DNA from 3 places in the Microlunatus sp. GCM10028923 genome. Region 2 is predicted to be linked to each of the others. Evidence: riboswitches for the same ligand, from Rfam matches in the RefSeq annotation. Region 2 holds a riboswitch; each other region holds the start of a gene.
What was found. Region 2 has a riboswitch for S-adenosylmethionine ahead of ACFQU4_RS33565 (aminotransferase class V-fold PLP-dependent enzyme). Riboswitches for the same ligand answer to the same signal wherever they lie in the genome.
Positions count from the first base shown of each region.

Region 1 (4,361 bases), on a different contig from region 2:
GCTGCGCCGGCTCCGGGCCAACCGCCAGCGCGAGCGCTCGGCCCGCCGGCTCGGCATCGACCTCAACATCGACGCCTGACCGCTCCCTGAAGGTCAGTCGGTCGCCGGCGGCGTGATGTACCCGCCGCTCTCCAGACCCGCCTGCCGCTCGAAGAAGTTGCCGAGCGCGCGATCCCCGGTGCGCAGCATCGACCAGGCCAGACAGGCCGAGTACGCCAGCAGGAACGGCAGCCCGAGGCAGTAGAACCACTGCCAGGTGTGCGCCTCCTCGTGCTCCAGCAGTCGCGGATTGCGGCGTAGCTGCTCGTCCCAGCTCTCCCTCGCGATCACGACGTTGCCGATCGTGAAGGCCTCCGCGTACGGAAAGCCGAGCCGGTAGCCCTCGGCCTGGAGCAGCCCGCGCGGCCCGCCGGACCATCGCGCGCCGCCGATCCGCGCCACCAGCAGCCCGAACGGCGTGGCCAGGTTGATCGCGTTGCCGACCCTGCGCAGGTGAAATCGCAGCTCCATCCGGGCCTCCGCTCCCTCGAGGAGTCCAGCATATGGGCATTGATCTTGCAATCCGAGAAAGGATTCGGGAAACGCCCGATCCGGACCTTACGCTGAATCAGCCATCTAGATGGGGATGAGGGATTCGGCCCGATGACTCCCCGGCAACCGGCCGACCGACGGACACGGTGCCACTTCCGACTCGGCGACAGTCGACCGAGAAAGATGATGAAGGACGTGATCGCGTGACCACGGCTATTTCCGCCGAAGCTCCCGCCGGCTGTCGACCCGGAGCCTTCGGCAACGCCACCCATCTGATCTGCCGGGCCTGCGGCGCCACCGGGCCGCTGGGCCCCTTCTATGCCTGCGTGGAATGCTTCGGCCCGCTCGAGGTCGGGTACGAGTTCCCGGCCGTGACCCGGGCCCAGCTCGAGGCCGGCCCGAAGAGCATCTGGCGGTACGCGCCGCTGCTGCCGGTGCCCGCCGACATCGCCACCTTCCGGTCCACCGACCCCGGGTTCACCCGGCTGGTCGATGCGCGCAACCTCGCCGATGATCTTGGTCTGCGGCAGCTCTGGGTGAAGGACGACTCGGGCAACCCGACCCACTCGTTCAAGGACCGGGTAGTCGCCGTCGCACTCTCCGCGGCACGCGAGCTGGGCCTGAAGGTGCTGGCCTGCCCGTCCACCGGCAACCTGGCCAACGCGGTCGCCGCGGCCGCCGCCCGGGCCGGCATCCGGTCCGTCGTGCTGGTGCCGGAGAACCTGGAGCGGCAGAAGATCCTGGCCTCCGCCGTCTACGACACGACCTTGATCGCGATCGAGGGCACCTACGACGACGTGAACAAGCTGGCCAGCGAGATCGCCGGCGAGGAAGAGGGCTGGGCGTTCGTGAACGTCAACGTGCGGCCCTACTACGCCGAGGGATCGAAGACGCTGGCGTACGAGATCGCCGAGCAGCTCGGCTGGCGGATCCCGGACCAGATCGTCATCCCGGTCGCGTCCGGGTCGCAGCTGACCAAGATCGACAAGGGCCTGCAGGAGTTGATCAAGCTCGGGCTGGTCGACGAGAAGCCGTACAAGATCTTCGGTGCGCAGGCCACCGGCTGCTCGCCGATCGCGCAGGCCTACCGCGCCGGCCATGACGTGGTCCGCCCGGTGAAGCCGGACACGATCGCGAAGTCGCTGGCGATCGGTAACCCGGCCGACGGTCCGTACGTGCTGGACACGGTGCGCCGCACCGGTGGCGTGATCACCGACGTCGACGACGAGACCGTGGTCGCGAACATCCAGCGGCTGGCCAGGACCGAGGGGATCTTCGCCGAGACCGCGGGCGGCGTGACCGTCGGCGTGACCGCGAAGCTGATCGCCGACGGTGTCCTGGACCCGGCGGCCGAGACGGTCGTGATCAACTCCGGCGACGGGCTGAAGACGCTCGACGCCGTCGCCGACAAGGTCGGCCCGAAGACCACCATCCCGCCTCGTTATGAGGCGTTCGAGGCTTTCTGGAAGGATGAGCGTCCATGACGGCATCGGTACGCATCCCGACCATCCTCCGGACCTACACCGGCGGGGCCAAGGAGGTCACCGCCGACGGCGCGACCCTGGCCGAGGTGCTCGACTCGCTCGAGTCGGCCCACCCCGGGATCAAGGAGCGCATCGTCGATGAGGCCGGTGAGCTGCGCCGCTTCGTCAACGTGTACGTCGGTGACGAGGACGTCCGGTTCGTCGGCGGCCTGGACGCCAAGGTCGAGGACGACGCCAAGATCTCGATCATCCCCGCGGTCGCCGGCGGCTGATCCTCGGATCAGAGCGTTCGCAGTCCGTCCCGGACGAGGTCGAGCGCGCGCCGGGTGCCGGCGAGGTGCTCCGGCAGGGAGTGGCCGAGTCGCAGACTGGCCATGCTGGCTCCCTGCCCGGCGCCGATCAGCGCGCCGACTGCGGCTCCGGCCGTGACCGGATCCAGCTCGTCGGGAAAGGCTTCGGCGAACGCGGTCGCCACCTGCTGCTGTAGTTCCGACATGACCTGGAGTGCCTTGGCCTGAACGGCCGGCACGTTCCGGGCCAGGGCTGCGATGTCGAGCACGGCCGTGTCCGGCACCCGCAGTTCGTCGGTCGGCGGCTGGGCCAGCACGTGGTCGTACACCTTCAGCAGCACGTCGCCGATCGGCTCGCCCGGCTCGCGCGCGGCGATCACCTCGTGCGCCGCCTCCACGAACCGCCCGGCGTCGGCGAACAGGACGTCCTCCTTGGTCGGGAAGTGGTTGAAGAACGTCTTCTTGGCCACGTCCGCCTCGGCGGCGATCTGGGCGACCGTTGTCTGCTGGTAGCCCTGCTCGGCGAACAGCCGGAAGGCCGTGTCGCGGTGCTGGCGGCTCCCGAGGGCTCCGCCTCCCTGGCCGCTCCGTACGACTTCTCCTTCGTGCCCGTGTACGACGGGATGAACGAGATCATGGACGATCCCGAGGTACGGGCGGCGATGGAGACCAACTTCCGTGGCCTGCGGGGCAAACGGATGGCGCTGCAGCTGATCCGGCGGACCGGCCCGATGCTGCGCCGGATGCTGGACGAGTTCGCGGCGGTGCCGGCGGCCGACGCCGACGTCGTCGTCCACCCGGTCAACCTGCCGATGCAGCACCTGGCCGAGAAGCTCGGCCGGCCGGCCGTCGGGGTCGGACTGCAGCCCGGCTGGGTGCCGACCAGCTCGTTCCCGAACCCGCTGCTCCCGTTCCCGGTCCCGCGCGCGCTGAACCGGGCGAGCTACCGGCTGCCGAACCCGGCCCTGATGGGCCTGGCCGGGGTGGCGAAGCAGTGGCGGTCCGAGACCCTCGGCCTGCCGCGGCGGCCGAACCAGGGCGATCCGTTGCGGACGCCGACCGGAGCGCCGGTGACGATGCTGCAGGCCTTCAGTGAGCAGGTACTCCCGGGTCCGCTCGCCTTCCCCTCCTGGACCCACACCACCGGCTACTGGTACCTGCCGGCGTCGAGCGGCTGGACACCGCCGGAGCCCCTCCGGGCCTTCCTCGACACCGGCGAACCGACCGTGTCGATCGGCTTCGGCAGCATGTCCGGCACCGATCCGGGCCGGGTCGGCCGGACCATCGTCGAGGCGGTACGGCTCGCCGGCGTGCGGGCCGTGGTGATCACCGGCTGGGGCGGCATCGACACCAGCCCGGCCGGGGACCGGATCATGATCATCGACCAGGCCCCGCATGACTGGCTGTTCGCCCGGACCGCCGCCAACGTGCACCACGGTGGCGGTGGTACGACCGCGGCCGCGCTCGCCGCGGGCCGGCCGCAGGTGATCTGCCCGTTCATTGCCGACCAGCCGTACTGGGGACAGCGGATGACGATCAGCGGAGTCGCTCCGGCTCCGGTGCCGCAGCGGCGGCTCACCGCCGAAAGCCTGGCCGGGGCGCTGCGGCAGGCCGTTGGTGACGCGAGCCTGGCGGCCCGAGCCGACGAGCTGGGCCGGATCATCCGTGCCGAGAACGGGGTCGACCGCGCGGTCGGGCTGATCCACGAGGTGGTTCGGCAACGGGCCGGCTCCGGCCCCGGCCCGCAGTCACGTTCGTGATCATGGCGCGGTGAGCGCTTCGGTGGGCGACAGCCGGGAGGCCCGGACGGCGGGGTAGAGCCCGGCCAGGCAGCCGATCACCAGGGTCGCCCCGAGGCCGAGGGCCGTCGCCCACGGCGGGACCACGGTCGGCCAGCTCTGCAGGTTGGCGTACGTCGCGGTCACCCCGATGCCGAGCAGCAGCCCGGCCGCGCCACCGATCGCGGAGAGCAGCAGCGCCTCGACGAGGAACTGGGCCCGGATGCTGCCCCGGGTCGCCCCGAGCGCCCGCCGCAGCCCGATCTCCCCGCGCCGCT
Region 1 covers NZ_JBHTFF010000003.1:74,363-78,723, forward strand. The annotation lists gene ACFQU4_RS07565 (DUF3263 domain-containing protein) at 1-79, shown strand, start outside; gene ACFQU4_RS07570 (hypothetical protein) at 94-510, opposite strand; SAM riboswitch class I at 609-721, shown strand; gene thrC (threonine synthase) at 735-2,015, shown strand; gene ACFQU4_RS07580 (ubiquitin-like small modifier protein 1) at 2,012-2,287, shown strand; gene ACFQU4_RS07585 (TetR/AcrR family transcriptional regulator) at 2,296-2,835, opposite strand; gene ACFQU4_RS07590 (glycosyltransferase) at 2,749-4,065, shown strand; gene ACFQU4_RS07595 (ABC transporter permease) at 4,066-4,361, opposite strand, start outside.
Region 1: another riboswitch for S-adenosylmethionine. It lies ahead of thrC (threonine synthase); the one in region 2 lies ahead of ACFQU4_RS33565 (aminotransferase class V-fold PLP-dependent enzyme).

Region 2 (4,361 bases):
TGGGCGTGCTGGTGGGCTTCCCGGGGCTGGTGTTCCTGGCGATCTTCGCGCTGGGCAAGGCGCCCTCGCTGATCCGGGCCAACCAGCGGCAGTCGCTCGCCGTCACCGAGCCGGTCTGGCTCGGCCGTGGCGCCGAGCTGGGTCAATTGGAGCAGGGCGCTGCGGCGGCCGAGCTGCCCGCCGGGCCGTCGGCCGAGGTCGGAGGCGCAAGTGCCCGCTGGTAACGACCTGACCCCGCAGCAGCTGCACCGGATCCAGCAGGCGGTCGACAACGCCGAGGCGGTCTCCGGGCTGATCTTCTCCGTCTTCATCGGCGTCGCCGAGGAGGATTCCCGGCGGTACGCCGAGCGGTTGCACGCCGGGCTCGACGACCCGCAGCATTCGGTGCTGGTGCTCTGCGACCCCGGCTTCCGGGCGCTCGAGATCATCACCGGCGTCGAGGCGCGGCGCACCCTGGATGATGTTGAATGCCGGCTGGCCGCGGCGAGCATGCAGTCGTCCTTCGCCGGCGGCGACATCGTCGGCGGCCTGGTGCTCGGCATCCAGCAGCTCGGCGAATCGGCCCGCAAGCCGCGCACGCTGCACGTCAACCCCTGAGCCTGTCGTTCCCTAAGCCTGTCGAAGGGCCAAGCCGCAATTCAGTGCCCTGAGCCTGTCGAAGGGCCGAGCCAGATCGGGCCTTGCCCTTCGACAAGCTCAGGGAACGTTGTGGTTTCAGCCCCTGCAGCCGGTGCCGCCGGTCTCCAGTTCGGGCAGCCAGTCCGGCGCCGGCCGCGGATCCGGTACCGGCTGAATCCGGCCGTCCACCTCGTCGTACGTCCACTCCGGCCCAACCTCGACCAGCCGGTGCAGCCCGGTGATCAGCGCGTCCACGTCCGCGGACGATGAGCCCAGGCCGACGCTGACCCGGATCGCTCCGTCGGCGCAGCCGAGCCGGTTCAGCAGTGGATGGGCGCAGAACTTGCCGTCCCGGACGCCGATCCCGTGCTCGGCCGACAGATAGGCCGCGACCAGGCCGGCGTCGAAACCGTCGACCGTGAACGCGACGATGCCGACGGTGTCGGTGCTGTCGTCGAAGATCCGCAGCAGCCGTGCCCCCGGCACCTCGGTGAGACCGGCCCGCAGCCGGTCGGTCAGCGCCCGCTCGTGCCGGTCCCGACGCAGCCGGCCGAGGCCGGTCAAGGTGCGGCAGGCCGCGGCGAGGGTGACCGCGCCGAGCACGTTCGGGGTGCCGCCCTCGTGCCGGGCCGGGCCGGTGGTCCACTCCGTCTCGTCGGTACGGACCCGGCGGACCGCACCGCCGCCGGCCAGATAGGGCGGCGCCGCATCCAGCCAGTCGGCGCGGCCGACCAGGACCCCGGCACCGAACGGCGCGTAGGTCTTGTGGCCGGAGAAGGCCAGATAGTCGATCCCGCTACCGGCCAGGTCGACGTCGCGGTGCGGCACCAGCTGGGCGCCGTCGACGGCGAGCCGGGTGCCGGTCCGCCGGCACAGTTCGGCGATCCGGTCCAACGGCAGCGTCTCGCCGGTCACGTTGGACGCGCCGGTGATCGCGAGCAGGGCGACCTCGGGCCGGGCGAGTTCGGCGGCCAGCAGGTCGAGCGTCTCCGCCAGGGTCGGCCGGGCGGTGATCACGGTCGCGCCGCGCTGCTGCCAGGGCAACAGGTTCGCGTGGTGCTCGATGTCGAGACAGACCACGTCGAGGTCGGCGGGAACGGCCCGGGCCAGCAGGTTCAGGGCGTCGGTGGTGTTGCGGGTGAAGATCACGTGGTCGTCGGCCCGGGCCCCGGTCGCCGCGGCGATGGTCCGGCGGGCCTGCTCGTACGCGGTGGTACTGGCCGCCGACGCGTAGCCGGCGCCGCGGTGCACGGACGCGTAGTAGGGCAGTGCTCGGCCGAGCTCGTCCAGCACCTCGGACAGCGCCGGCGCGCTGGCCGCGTAGTCGAGGTTGACGTACCGCGTCGTGCTGCCGTCCACCAGCGGGACCTCGAGGTCGGCGCCGCTGACCGTACGCAATGCGGGGATGGACGGCTGCCGCCGCAGGTCGGTGGTGGTACGGGATTCGATGACGACAGACATCGCCGGCTCCTCATGATCATGGGGCCTTGGATCGTTGTCCGCTACGGCCCGCGCTTGCCAGGGGTGGCCGTGTGTTCACCCGGGGCACCCCGCCGCGGAGGAGGGTTGCCGACCAGCAAGCCGGGGCTGAACGCTGGTACTCGTCACACGTACTTCTTGCCGACCATTGCAACCGACCGTGCGACCCGGCGCAACCCGATTGGTCACATTCTGAGAATGCTGTCCGGGTTCTGAGATGGCCTGGGCTCGCTAGGGTGACCGCCATGGATCAGGGCATCTCGGCATTGATCATCGTCTGCGGGTTCGTGATCGGTTTCGTGGGGATCGCTGTCGCCAGCCGGCGCCGCAAACACCGGCTCCGCGCCGAGACCGACGATCTCGGTCGCCGGCTCGGGGCGCGCTGGTTCACCGCGGAACTCGGGCTGCCGTTCGGGCGGGTGGCCGATCCGCTCACCGACACTCCGTACACCGGGACCGGCAAGGCCTTCGACTACGCCTTCGCCGCCGAGTACCGCGGCCGCCGGGTGGTCCTGCTCGAGTACTCGACGCAGACCGTGACCTCGGGGTCGACCAGCCGGACCTCGCACCACTCGATCCAGGTGCTCGGCCCGCGGACCACGCCGATCAAGATCATCTCTCGCGCACTCGCACTGCCGACCGTCCTGTTCGGTGGGCTGACCGAGGCCCCGACCGGGCACGCCCGGTTCGACGAACAGTTCCGGGTGCTGGCCAAGGATCCGGCGACCGTCGCCGGAGCCGTGCCGCCGTCGGTGATCGACTGGCTGCTGGCCCACCCGCAGGGGCAGGCGGCGATGATCACCTTCGCCGGCGACGGCTTCGAGATCGCCATGCCAGGTCCCTTGCCTGGTTGGGATGCGACCCGGACCCTCAACGAGCTCGTCGATCTCGCCGACGTGTACGAGTCCGGCGCCGTCCGCCTGAGCCAGCGGTTGGAGCTGACGACTCAGCAGCCGCCCGGCAACAAGGCGTTGTCGATCGGCGCCGGCTGTCTGATCGGCGCCACGGTGATCTTCTGGATCACCGCGTTCACGATCAGCAACCCGTCCAGCGGCCTGGTGGTGATCGCCGTCCTGGTCGGCCTGGTCGCCGTCGGTGTCCTGCTCAATCGCCTGCTGGCCCGCCGCCGCAGCCCGGGCGCGACCTCGCCCTCCGGGCCTCCCGGTCCCTGAGCGTTCAGTCCACCCGTCCCGCGGTGGCGCCGGTGGTTGGGTGGCCAAAGCCAGGCCGATGTGGCTACAGTGGGCGACATGACCTTCTGGTCTCTCCTCCTTCGCTGCCGCAGCGAGGCCCGCTAAGGGCTGGCACCCTCGCTGCGGAGTTCGTGCGTCCAGCCGAACAGGAGTGATCCGAGCAGCGAGGAATCTTTCATGATCAGCAACACCACGCCGGCCGACGCGACCCGCCCGCAGTCCGTACCGGTGCAGCAGCCCAGCCCGATGCCGTTCCAGCGTTACCGCGCGTACACCCCCATCTCCCTGCCCGACCGCACCTGGCCGGAACAGCGGATCACGGAGGCGCCGCGCTGGTTGTCCACCGATCTTCGGGACGGCAACCAGGCCTTGATCGACCCGATGACCCCGGCCCGGAAGCTCCGCATGTTCGAGCTGCTGGTGCGGATGGGTTACAAGGAGATCGAGGTCGGCTTTCCGTCGGCGAGCCAGACCGACTTCGACTTCGTCCGCCAGTTGATCACCGAGGGGCGGGTCCCCGAGGACGTCACGATCTCGGTGCTGACGCAGGCCCGGGAAGACCTGATCGAGCGGACCGCCGAGTCCCTGGTCGGTGCCAAGGCCGCGACGATCCATCTGTACAACGCGACCGCGCCGCTGTTCCGCCGGGTCGTCTTCAAGATCGACAAGGCCGAGTGCCTGGCGCTGGCCACCCGCGGCACCGAACTGGTGGTGAAGTACGCCGAGCAGCACCTGGGCGACGTCGAGTTCGGCTACCAGTACTCGCCGGAGATCTTCACCGGCACCGAGCCGGAGTTCGCGGTCGAGGTCTGCAACGCCGTGATGGACGTGTGGCAGCCGAGCGAGGGACGGGAGATCATCCTGAACCTGCCGGCGACGGTGGAGATGTCCACCCCGAACACGTACGCCGACCTGATCGAGTGGTTCGGCCGCACCGTCCGCAACCGCGAGCACGTGGCAATCAGCCTGCATCCGCACAACGACCGCGGCACCGCCGTCGGCGCCACCGAGCTGGCCCTGATGGCCGGCGCCGACCGGGTCGAGGGCTGCCTGTTCGGGCACGGCGAACGG
Region 2 covers NZ_JBHTFF010000019.1:142,852-147,212, reverse strand. The annotation lists gene ACFQU4_RS33575 (hypothetical protein) at 1-224, shown strand, start outside; gene ACFQU4_RS33570 (DUF5130 family protein) at 211-597, shown strand; gene ACFQU4_RS33565 (aminotransferase class V-fold PLP-dependent enzyme) at 715-2,079, opposite strand; SAM riboswitch class IV at 2,125-2,227, opposite strand; gene ACFQU4_RS33560 (hypothetical protein) at 2,343-3,269, shown strand; gene leuA (2-isopropylmalate synthase) at 3,468-4,361, shown strand, end outside.

Region 3 (4,361 bases), on a different contig from region 2:
GACGTCCCACTTCGACCAGTAGCCGGGACCGCCGCCCATCCAAAGGCCCTCGAGCCGGCTGACGGTGCCGCGCTCGGTGAAGAACTCGACCACCTCGTCGACCCGGCTCCAGTCGAAGTGCACCGTGCCGTCGGGATCGACCTTGGTCTTCTCCCCCTGCATGAGCAGGGTGCTCATCGGCAGGGTCAGGTTGTTGTTGCGGTAGTCCTTGCGGATCCGCGCGTAGTCCTCCATCAGCTTCCACCACTCGGGGCTGAACGGGGAGAAGCCGTAATTGGCGAGCATCGTCTCCACCGGCGGCTCCTGATACGAGACCGTACCGAAGAACAACGTCCACTCGACGTCGGTGAAGCCGCTGTCCTTGGCGTCCGGGATGGTCACCGGCCGGACGTTGATCGACATGGGCAGGCTCAGGTTGCCCTGGTCGGTCTCCAGCGTGACGGTGCCGCGATAGACCCCGCCGGCGGCGTCCCGCGGCACGTTGACCCGGACCCAGATCGGCTGGGTCCGGTTCGCGCCGACCTTGATCGACGGCGTGTTCGACAGGCCGTCCGGGAACTCGTCCGGCGCCGGCCGGCTGGGTGCGTAGACGTACTGCTTGCTGCCGTTCTTGTCGAAGACCGAGTTGTGGTTCAGCGAGGTGAACTTGACGAAGTTGTACGTCAGGTTCGACGCCGCGATCGTGTTCCGGCCGGCGGTCAGCGCGCCGAACGAGACCTTCTTGATCGTGAACTCGCGGTCCCAGCGGACCACCACCTGGCCGGCCTCGAACTCGTTCCGGGCCGAGTCCAGGGCGAGCGCCGAGGCGCCGCCGGTGTCGTCCGGCAGCGAATCCGGAAAGACGTGCGTGGACGCGCGCGCTGCCCAGAGCAACGGCTTCGCGGCCGATTGGGCCGCCGGTGCGGTCAGCGCGGTCGCGACACAGGCGACGGCGAGCACCAAGGCGGCGAACAACGGGAACGGCTTCATCGGCTGACTCCCTACAGTCGGTGGAGACCTCATTGTTGGAACCGGCCGAGCACGGCGACAAACAACCCGACTAGACCACTGGCTCCCCCTCCGGCGGCGGGTCGCGATCGGGCCCCGGGTCGATCAGCCGGCGGACGTCTCCGGCGGGCAGCCAGACCCGCTGCCGACGGCGGTCGTGCAGCTCCACCAGGACCACCGGCCGGACCCAGCGGGTGACGTGGCCGCGGACCCACTCCTCCCCGTCGCGCGCCCAGACGACCCGGGCCTCGACCTCGACCCGGGTGTGGTCGCTGAGGTAGCGGGCGGTCTCCCCGGCCGGCCACTCCTCGTTCTCGACCCGCTGTTGCTCCTCCGGAGAGAGCTTCTCCCACCAGAACGAGTCCCTGACGCCTGCCATGGCGTAAGTATCGAACACCTGAGCGATTTTTCCAACCGGGGAGGCGTCCGTGATGTGGGACACAGCGGAACCTGGTTGAATCCGGCGCCGGTCGTCGTGGATCATCGTCCACAGGTCATGAGTGTCAGCGTCAAGCCCCGGCTCGCTGACCGGCAACCCTCGCGGAAGCGGGTGGGGTGCTCCGGGTGAGGACCTGGTCCGGCAGAACGTCGGGCAAGCCACTTCCACGACATGCGGAGGCACGATGATGACGAAGGGAACAGCGGAACCGCTCTGGCGGGATCCCGCGGCGGCGTTCCGCTCCCGGCTCCATGTTGATCTTGCTCGGACGGCGAGTGCCGTCTGTTGTCGAATGCGCTGACCGCGACCTTCGACAACCCCGCCCAGCCCAGTTCACCCGTACGGCGGCCTGAGGCTCGGCCCTGCCCCGAGGATGATCATGTCCGAACTCGATTCCCCGAACCCACACCTGGTCCAGCACGCTCGGATCATCGCGGCGACGCCGCGGCTCTGGCACTCCGCGGTCACGTTCGACCCGGACAGCCGCTTCCGTACCCATCTCCACTCGGCGCCCGACTACGAGGCGTGGCTGCAGACCTGGCTGCCCGGCCAGTCGACCGACTGGCACGACCACGGCGCCGGCAGCGGCGTCATCCTGGTCCTGCAGGGCACGCTGCTGGAGCACCTGGCCTGGGACGATCCGACCCGGCCGGCCCAGATCGATCCCGAGCCGATCACGCACGAGGCCGGTCGGCCGACGGAGTTCGGCCCGTTCCACATCCATCGGCTGGTGAACAGCTCGTCCGATCCGGCGATCAGCCTGCACCTGTATCCGCCGACGCTGGTCGAGGCCAGGCGGTACGCGCGCTACGGCGATCTGCTCGACTCGGTGGACGTACGGCTGGTCGGGGCACCCCGGTGACCCTCTCCGCCGCCGGTACGGTTCTCACCGCGCCACCCGGCCGGATCGCGTCGCGGCTGCCGGCGCTGACCCCGGCCGAGGCCAGGCACGCCTGGGATGCCGGCGCCACCGTGATCGACCTCCGGTCCCCGGCCGAACGGCGGGGCGCCGGCGACCTGCCCGGTGCGTTGCTGCTCGGCGCCGAGCAGGTGGCCGAGCTCGACCTCTCGGACGAGACGACCGTGATCCTGGTCTGCGGCGCCGGCGACCGGTCGAACCGGTTGGCCGAGGTGCTGCACCGGCGCGGACGCGGCAACGTCACCTGGGTCAGCGGCGGCTACCGCGGCTGGCTGGAAGCGATCTGGCGGCAGTGGTCGGAGATGCTGGTCTGCGATCCCGGCACGCCGGCCGGACGCTTCGCGCGCCTGATCACCCACCCGAGCTCCGCGCCGGCTCGGCGACCCGGCGCGGCCGGTTGACCAGCCGGCGGAGCAACCACTCCGCCGGACCGGCCCGGTTCGCGGCCTGCAGGAGGTTGGCCACCAGGGCGGCGACCAGCCAGGCGGTCAGTCCGATCAGCAACGCTCCGGCCGGCCCGACCCGGGCTCCGAACCCGAGGAACGCGGTCGACGACAGCAGGATCAGCGTCGCCTCCATGACGATGTAGCAGGTCAGCGAACGCCGTCCGATCGCGGTCAGCGGCCGGGTCCAGCGCGCGTCGGCGGAGACGTGCCGGCCGATCAGCCCGAAGATCGCGGCGTACGCGAAGCCGCCGGCCAGTCCGGTCGTCACGTGGAGGGCCTGGGCCCACCAGCCGTGGCCGGGCGCGAGCACGCCGGCGCCGACCAGGGCCAGCGGTACCGCGCCGAGGATCGAGACCGGCAGCCCGACGGCGACGATCCGGCGCAGCAGGCCCAGGTTGCGCTCCGGTTCCTCGAGCAACCGCCGGCGGGCGGCCCAGGCGCCGACCAGCACGGCCAGCGCGATCGGGAACAGTGTGACGTTGATGATCACGCCGAACACCCAACTGGTCAGTCGGTACACCAGGTCGGCCGGTGCGTAGCCGAGGTGACCGAGCGCCATCGCCGGAGTCTCCTCGGCCGGACCGGCCGACAACGCGAAGCCGAGCAGGATCGACGTGATCACGGCGACCCCGGCCAGCACGATGATCACCCGGCGCAGGGCCCGGTCGTCGCGGACCAGGACGCCGGCGATCAGCAGCGTGATCACTCCGTACGGGGCGAGGATCTCGACCGGCGTGACCAGCAGGGCCATGCCGAGGCCGAGGATCAGCATCCACCGGCCGCGGCGCCGGACCCGGGCCCGGATCTCGTCGTCCGGTTCGCCGCGCCGTCGCCGGCTCTCGATGATCAACACGAGGCCGTACCCGAGCAGGGCGGCGAACAACGGGAAAGAACGGCTGAAGACGAAGAAGGTCAGGCCGAGGTTGGCCAGCTGGTCGGCCAGGCCGCTGGCCGGCCGGACCCGTTCGTCGACGTTCACCAGCGCCTGGCCGGTGATCAACAACGGCGCGTGGGCGAGCGCGATCAGCAGCAGCATGAAGCCGCGGGCGAGATCAGGGGCGAGCATCCGACCGGGTGAACTGGGCATGACACCAGCCCAGCAGGAGAAGGGATTCCGCACGAGCCCCCGATCGGCCATAACCTCGGTCCGATCGTCCAGAGATCAGGGAACTAGCGGCCCATCGAGCTCTCGCGCAGGCGCAGGGTCCAGGGCACGGCGACGGACTCCGCGGGCCGGTCCGGGTCGGCGATCCGGGCCAGCAGCAGCCGCAGCGCCTCCGCGGCGAGGAACTCGAGGTCGGCGGCGACGGTGGTCAGGGTCGGGTTGCCGAAGCGGCCCTCGGCGATGTCGTCGAAGCCGGCGATGGCGATCCGGCCGGGCACGTCGACCCGGGCCTCGACGCAGGCCCGGACCGCCCCGATCGCCATCAGGTCGTTGAAGCAGAAGACCGCGTCCGGCGGCTCCGGCAGCGCCAGTAGGTGTTCCATCGCCTGTTTGCCGTCGATCCGGTCGTAGTGGGCGACCCCGATCACCAGCTCCGGCCGGTACGGCAGCCCGGCGCCGGCCAGG
Region 3 covers NZ_JBHTFF010000002.1:208,323-212,683, reverse strand. The annotation lists gene ACFQU4_RS05150 (glycoside hydrolase domain-containing protein) at 1-969, opposite strand, end outside; gene ACFQU4_RS05145 (hypothetical protein) at 1,040-1,366, opposite strand; SAM riboswitch class IV at 1,480-1,592, shown strand; gene ACFQU4_RS05140 (cysteine dioxygenase) at 1,806-2,288, shown strand; gene ACFQU4_RS05135 (rhodanese-like domain-containing protein) at 2,285-2,746, shown strand; gene ACFQU4_RS05130 (DUF418 domain-containing protein) at 2,697-3,878, opposite strand; gene ACFQU4_RS05125 (LacI family DNA-binding transcriptional regulator) at 3,962-4,361, opposite strand, start outside.
Region 3: another riboswitch for S-adenosylmethionine. It lies ahead of ACFQU4_RS05140 (cysteine dioxygenase); the one in region 2 lies ahead of ACFQU4_RS33565 (aminotransferase class V-fold PLP-dependent enzyme).